DNA from 2 places in the Mycobacterium sp. 155 genome. Region 1 is predicted to be linked to the other one. Evidence: riboswitches for the same ligand, from Rfam matches in the RefSeq annotation. Region 1 holds a riboswitch; the other holds the start of a gene.

Evidence for each region. A riboswitch is a leader RNA that binds a small molecule or an ion and turns the genes downstream of it on or off. The one in region 1 is predicted to bind cobalamin.
Region 2: another riboswitch for cobalamin. It lies ahead of metE (5-methyltetrahydropteroyltriglutamate--homocysteine S-methyltransferase); the one in region 1 lies ahead of B133_RS0120195 (CbtB-domain containing protein).

Annotation. Positions count from the first base shown of each region.
Region 1 is NZ_KB892705.1:4,238,871-4,242,274, forward strand. Features, by position in the region: gene clpC1 (ATP-dependent protease ATP-binding subunit ClpC) at 1-1,300, shown strand, start outside; gene B133_RS0120190 (YbjQ family protein) at 1,380-1,745, shown strand; cobalamin riboswitch at 1,746-1,873, shown strand; gene B133_RS0120195 (CbtB-domain containing protein) at 1,908-2,117, shown strand; gene B133_RS0120200 (CbtA family protein) at 2,130-2,972, shown strand; gene B133_RS0120205 (histidine phosphatase family protein) at 2,969-3,404, shown strand, end outside.
Region 2 is NZ_KB892705.1:591,230-594,633, reverse strand. Features, by position in the region: gene metE (5-methyltetrahydropteroyltriglutamate--homocysteine S-methyltransferase) at 1-1,111, opposite strand, end outside; cobalamin riboswitch at 1,238-1,447, opposite strand; gene B133_RS0102735 (dihydrolipoamide acetyltransferase family protein) at 1,541-2,728, opposite strand; gene B133_RS0102730 (transketolase C-terminal domain-containing protein) at 2,725-3,404, opposite strand, start outside.

The sequences.
Region 1 (3,404 bases):
GCGGATCCGGCGGATGACCGCTCCGCCAGACCTGCGCGAGTTCGACGAGAAGATCGCCGATGCTCGCCGGGACAAGGAGTCCGCGATCGATGCGCAGGACTTCGAGAAGGCGGCGCGGCTGCGGGATTCCGAGAAGCAACTTGTCGCTCAGCGTGCCGAGCGTGAAAAGCAGTGGCGCTCAGGTGATCTCGACGTTGTCGCCGAAGTCGACGACGAGCAGATCGCCGAGGTACTGGGCAACTGGACCGGTATCCCCGTGTTCAAGCTGACCGAGGAGGAGACCACTCGGCTGCTGCGCATGGAGGACGAGCTGCACAAGCGGATCATCGGCCAGGAAGATGCCGTCCGTGCAGTTTCGAAGGCCATCCGTCGCACCCGCGCCGGCCTGAAGGACCCCAAGCGTCCGTCCGGCTCGTTCATCTTCGCCGGCCCGTCCGGTGTCGGTAAGACCGAGCTGTCCAAGGCCTTGGCCAACTTCCTGTTCGGCGAGGACGACGCGCTCATCCAGATCGACATGGGCGAGTTCCACGACCGCTTCACCGCGTCGCGGCTGTTCGGTGCCCCTCCGGGGTACGTCGGCTACGAGGAGGGCGGCCAGCTCACCGAGAAGGTGCGCCGCAAGCCCTTCAGCGTCGTGTTGTTCGATGAGATCGAGAAGGCCCACCAGGAGATCTACAACAGCCTGCTGCAGGTCCTGGAAGACGGTCGCCTCACCGATGGCCAGGGCCGCACGGTCGACTTCAAGAACACCGTGCTGATCTTCACCTCCAACCTGGGCACGTCCGACATCTCCAAGGCCGTCGGGCTCGGCTTCACGCAGGGCGGTGGGGAGAACAACTACGAGCGGATGAAGCAGAAGGTCAACGACGAGCTCAAGAAGCACTTCCGGCCGGAGTTCCTGAACCGTATCGACGACATCATCGTGTTCCACCAGCTGACGCAGGACGAGATCATCAAGATGGTCGACCTGATGATCGGCCGGGTCGCCAACCAGCTCAAGACCAAGGACATGGCTCTGGAGTTGACCGACAAGGCCAAGGCACTGCTGGCCAAGCGTGGTTTCGACCCGGTGCTGGGTGCTCGGCCACTGCGTCGCACCATCCAGCGCGAGATCGAGGATCAGCTCTCGGAGAAGATCCTGTTCGACGAGGTCGGTCCGGGTCAGCTGGTCACGGTGGACGTCGAAGGTTGGGACGGCGAAGGTGCCGGCGAAGACGCGAAGTTCACCTTCGCGGGCAAGCCGAAGAGCGCCAGCCAGGATGGTCCCGATCTGGCCAGGGCCGCTGCGACAGCGGAATAATCGCCACGAAAATGCCCCCGCCAATGGCGGGGGCATTTTCTTATCCACATCAGAATCCAACGGGGAAAGGGCTTTTGCCATGCTCATCGTCACCACCAACGACCTTCCGGGGTGGGAAATTCAGCGGGTCTGCGGCGAGGTCTTCGGACTTACCGTGCGGTCCCGAAACGCCTTCTCTCAGATGGGCGCCGGGTTCAAGAGCATGTTCGGCGGCGAGCTGCAGGGGATGACGAAGAACCTCGCCGAAAGTCGCAACGAAGCGATGGGCCGGCTGATGAACGAGGCCCGTGCCCGTGGCGGCAACGCCATCGTCGCGATGCGCTTCGACACCACCGAGATCGGCGACACCTGGACCGAGATCTGTGCCTACGGCACCGCCGTGCAGGCCGTGCCCGTCACCGATGCCGCCAAGTACACGGCGCAGCAACTGGGGTACGGCGGCTGATACCCATATCGGGCGGTTGGGCCGCGGGTTTACGATGCTCGAGTAATCGACGGTCGAAGGAATCTGGTGAGAATCCAGAACGGTCGCGCCACTGTACACAGTCAGACCCTGACGCCGTTACCTTTTTCAACCGGGACGCGTACTCCCGAGAGGAGCACTTGGATGACCATCTCACCGCAGACAGTGTCACGTGCGGTCGACTTGTCGGCCGCAAAGGCCGCGCTGTGGCTCAGCGCCACCGCGGTGCTGGCGCTTTTGGTTTACTATTTCGTCGGCATCGACCAGGGCGCGACATCGATATTCGGTAGCGATATGCACGTCCACGAGTTCGTGCACGACGCACGCCACTTCCTCGGCTTCCCCTGCCACTAGCGGGTAGCCGACATGGAAAAAAGAATAATCATCCGCGCGACGCTCTGGGGCGCCCTCGGCGGGCTGCTGGCCTTCATCTTCGCGCGAATTTTCGCCGAGCCGATCGTTCAGCGGGCTATCGACTACGAGGGCGCCCGTGACGAGGCGCAGGAATATCTCGATCACCCGGGCGGTATGCCGGGGATGGACGAAGGTGTCGAGCTCTTCTCCCGTTCGATACAGAGCAATGTCGGCATCGGTGTCGGGATGGTCGCCTTCGGCGCTGCGATGGGCGCATTGTTCGCGGTCGCCTACTGCGTTGTCTATAACCGGTTTCCCAAGCTGTCACCCGGAACGTTGGCGCTTCGGTTGGCGGCCGCGATGTTCGTCGCGCTCTATCTCGTACCGTTCCTGAAGTATCCGGCGAATCCGCCTTCGATCGGTCATTCGGACACGATCGGTGTCAGGACGGGTCTGTATCTGACGATGGTCGTGGTGTCGGTTGTCGCCCTGGCGTTGGCAGTCGGACTGGTCGGTAAACTGCGGCCGCGCTTTGGTTCGTACGGGGCGGTGCTGCTGGCCGGTGGTGCGTTCATTGTCGTGATCGCCGTCGTGATGTTGCTGCTGCCGTCGCTGGGGCAGCTGAGTGTCAATGTCGCGCAGTACGGTAACCACGCCACCGAGACACCGCAGCCGTTGCTCGATCCGCAGGGCAAGATCGTCTTCCCGGGATTCTCGGCCGACGATCTGTTCTACTTCCGGCTCTACTCGATCGGGGCACAGGTCATTCTGTGGGCGACCATCGGTCTGGGCTTCTCACCGATGGCCGACAAGATGCTCGGGGCTCCTGCGGATTCGGCCAGCGTCGCAGCGTGAGTGAGGTCGTCCGGCTGTCACTGGTATCGCATGCGATGACCGATGCCACGGCAGCCGGACGCTTCCCCGCCGACGAGCCGCTCAATTCGCTGGGCCACCGCCAAGCCGACGCGTCGATCGAGTTCGGTCCGGTCGACGGGACCTATTGCGGCCCCGAGAAGCGGGCCCGCCAAACCGCGGACCTGCTCGGTCTGCGAGCCGAGGTAGCACCACAATTGGCGGATCTGGACTGTGGCCTGTGGCGGGGAGATGTGCTCTCCGGGGTACGTCCGGCCGAGCTGGCCATCTGGCTCACCGATCCGACCCAAGCGCCCCACGGCGGAGAAACCGTCGTCGAGCTGATCGCTCGGGTGCGCCGGTGGATGGATGCCATGGCAACCCGGCGCGGCCGAGTGGTCGCCGTCACCCACCCCGCGGTGGTCCGGGCTGCTG
Region 2 (3,404 bases), 3.6 Mb from region 1:
CCACACGGCCGTCGTTGAGCCCGCGGGCCAGGGTCACCACCTCGGTGACCTTCTCGAAGCCGAATGCCAGCCAACTGCGCAGCGCCGCGTCGAGGCCTTCCTCGGCATCGATGGTGTACGGCACGTGCAGCGTCGAGCATGAAGTAGAGACAGCGACGGCCCCCGCAGACCCCGACAATGTGGCCAGTTTGCCCAGTGCACCTTCCAGATCTGTGCGCCAGATGTTGCGGCCGTCCACCACGCCCGCGACCACGAGCTTGTCGGCGAGCTCGGGTACGGCCGCCAACGCCGTCCCCGAACCTGCGACCAGATCGATGCCGATGGCCTCGATCGGGGTGCTGGCCAGCGCGGGCAGGGCGTCGGTGAGCTCACCGAAGTAGGTGGCGACGAACACCGACGGCCGCTTGGTCAGCGCACCGAGCCGGGCATAGGTACGTCCGGCCAGCTCGGCAGCGTTGTCGAGAATGTCGGTCACCAGCACGGGCTCGTCGAGCTGCACCCACGTGACACCCTTGTCGGCAAGCAACTCAAGCAGCTCGGCGTACACGTCGACGAGCTCGTCGAGCCGGGCGATCGGAGCACCCGCGCCCTGGACCGCCTTCGACAGCGCCAAGAAGGTGATCGGTCCGACGATCACCGGTCGCGCCGGGATACCCTGGGCTGCAGCCTCTTCCAGCTCGCCCAACACCTTGGCCGGGTTGAGGGCGAACGAGGTGTCAGGCCCGATCTCGGGCACGATGTAGTGATAGTTGGTGTCGAACCACTTCGTCATCTCAAGTGGCGCGATCTCGTCGTTACCACGCGCCGCCGCGAAGTAGCGGTCTAGCTCGTCAGCCACACCGGCCACCCGAGGCGGTAGCGCACCCACCAGTACCGCGGTGTCGAGCACCTGGTCGTAGTAGGAGAAGGTGTTGACCGGGACCGAGTCCAGCCCCGCCGCGCCGAGCGATGCCCAGGTGTCGCGGCGCAGGGTGGCGGCGACGGATTCCAGTTCGGTGCGGTCGATGCGGCCGGCCCAGTACTTTTCGACTGCGCGTTTGAGTTCACGATTCGGGCCGATGCGGGGCGACCCGAGGATAGTGGCGGTGAAAGGTACAGCGGTTGTGCTCATGACGACGTCCTCAACGTACGACGGGAGGGTCACCGCCAGGAGGCGTCAAGCCGAGCACGATCACCCGCCACGAGTGAACCGCGTTCGGCCACTGCCCATTCCACGAGGCGATGAACCACCGGGCGCGGCGCGCCCGGTACAGCTGGCAGGTCTTCGGACTCGCAGGCCCGCACGGGAGTCCGTGCACCTAGTGGCCGTCGCTTCCCAGCCGCAGTTGCCTGCATGCCAGTGCTGATGACGGCGGTCGTTCCTGCATACCGCTGCGGGACAGTCCCGGATTCCCACCGGGTTCCCTCTCACGTCGCACCTGTGTGAGCGTGCCGCGTTCGATGTCGACACGGGCCTGGACCAGTGCCGACAAACCAGCTGCGTAACTCAGACTACCCGTTGCCGGGTCGTGAGGTCGCCGCGAAGCACAGATAACGAGATCTACAGGTCCAGCAGCGCCAGCTCGGGTGCCTCGATGAGGTTCCGCAGCTCGACCAGAAAGGCGGCAACCTGTGCCCCGTCGGCGATCCGGTGGTCGAACGCACAGGTCAATGCCATGGTCGGACGGGCCGTCACGATCCCGTCGACCACCACGGCCCGCGGCTTGAGCGCTCCCATACCGAGAATCGCCGCCTCCGGGTAGTTGATCACCGGCACCCCGTCGTCGAGCCCCAGCGCACCGTAGTTCGACACCGTGAATGTCGAGCCCGTGAGTTGCTGCGGCTGCAGCGATCCGGCCCGCGCACTGTCGATAAGCCGCGAAACCTTCTGGGCAAGTTGGCGCGTCGTGAGGTCGTGGGCATCGCTGACGACCGGCACCAGCAGGCCGCGCGGTGCGGCCACCCCGAACCCGAGGTGCACGGCGGCATGCTGATGGATGCGGGGATGCTCGTCGGCTACCACCCACGTCGAGTTCAGGATCGGATGACGACGCAGCGCGATGACAAGCATCCGCAATGTCAACACGAACGGGGTGACGGGCGGTGCATCGTCCGCGGCCGCGAGCCTATCCCGCAGCGCAAGCAGCGCCGTGCAATCCACCTCGACGCGCGCATGCGCATCGGGTATCTCACTGTGGGCCAATGTCATCCGGCGAGCCATTTCGGCCTGCACGCCCCGCACGTCGAGGAGTTCCGCGCCACCGGCGGCAGCCAGGACGTCGTCACGGGTGATGATCCCCTCGGGACCGGATCCGGGTGCCAGCGCAGTGAGGTCGACGTGCAGTTCTGCAGCGAGCTTGCGCACCGGTGGTTTGGTCCGCGGCCGTTCGGATTCCGGTGCAGACGCACGACGCCGGCTGGAATCCATGGTGTCATCGGCACCATAACCGACCAGGACCGGTTTGCGTATCGTGCTGGTGCCGTTCGTCGTCGCCGCCACCGGTGCGGATTCACTGGTCTCGATCCGCGCCAGCAGAGCCCCGACGGCCAGCGTATCCCCTGCTGCACCACCGAGTTCGAGGATCTGTCCCGCATAAGGGCTGGGGATCTCGACCTCCGCCTTGTTGGTTTCGACGGTGCACAGTGTCTGGTTCAACTCGACGGTGTCGCCGATGGACACATTCCAACTGGTGATGGTGGCGTCCTGGAGCCCCTCACCGAGATCGGGAACCAAAAATTCTCGGTTCACGGCTGCCCCATCGCACGCTCGACGCAATCGAGTAGCCGATCCACGCCCGGCAACCACAGCTTCTCCAACCGCGCCGGCGGATACGGCGTATCAAAACCGGTGGCGCGCAACACCGGTGCTTCGAGGTCGTAGAACAGCTCCTCGGCGATGCGCGCAGCCAGCTCGGATCCGAACCCGAGCGTGCGCGGACCCTCGTGCATCACCACCGCACGCCCGGTGCGGCGGACCGAGGCGGCAACCGTGTCGAAATCCAGTGGGTTGAGCGTGCGCAGATCGACGATCTCCAGGCTCCAGCCGCGTTCGGCGGCCAGATCCGCGGCGTTCAGTGCCGTAGCGACCAGCCCTCCGTAGGTGATCACCGTGACGTCTGTTCCGGCGCGCCGCACCGCCGCCCGCCCGAGTGGCAGCCCAGGGGTGGCGGTGTCGACGGCCTCGCGCGCCCAGTACCGACGCTTCGGCTCCAGGTAGATCACCGGGTCAGGACAGGAAATCGAATGCCGCAGCAGCCAGTACGCGTCCGCTGGGGTCGACGGCACCACCACCTTGAGCCCAGCGGTGTGCAGCCAGTAGCTCTCGGTGGATTCGGAATGATGCTCGACAGCACCGATCCCGCCGAACGACGGAATGCGTACCGTCACGCCCAGACTGACATCGCCGTGAGTACGCGTCCGGTATT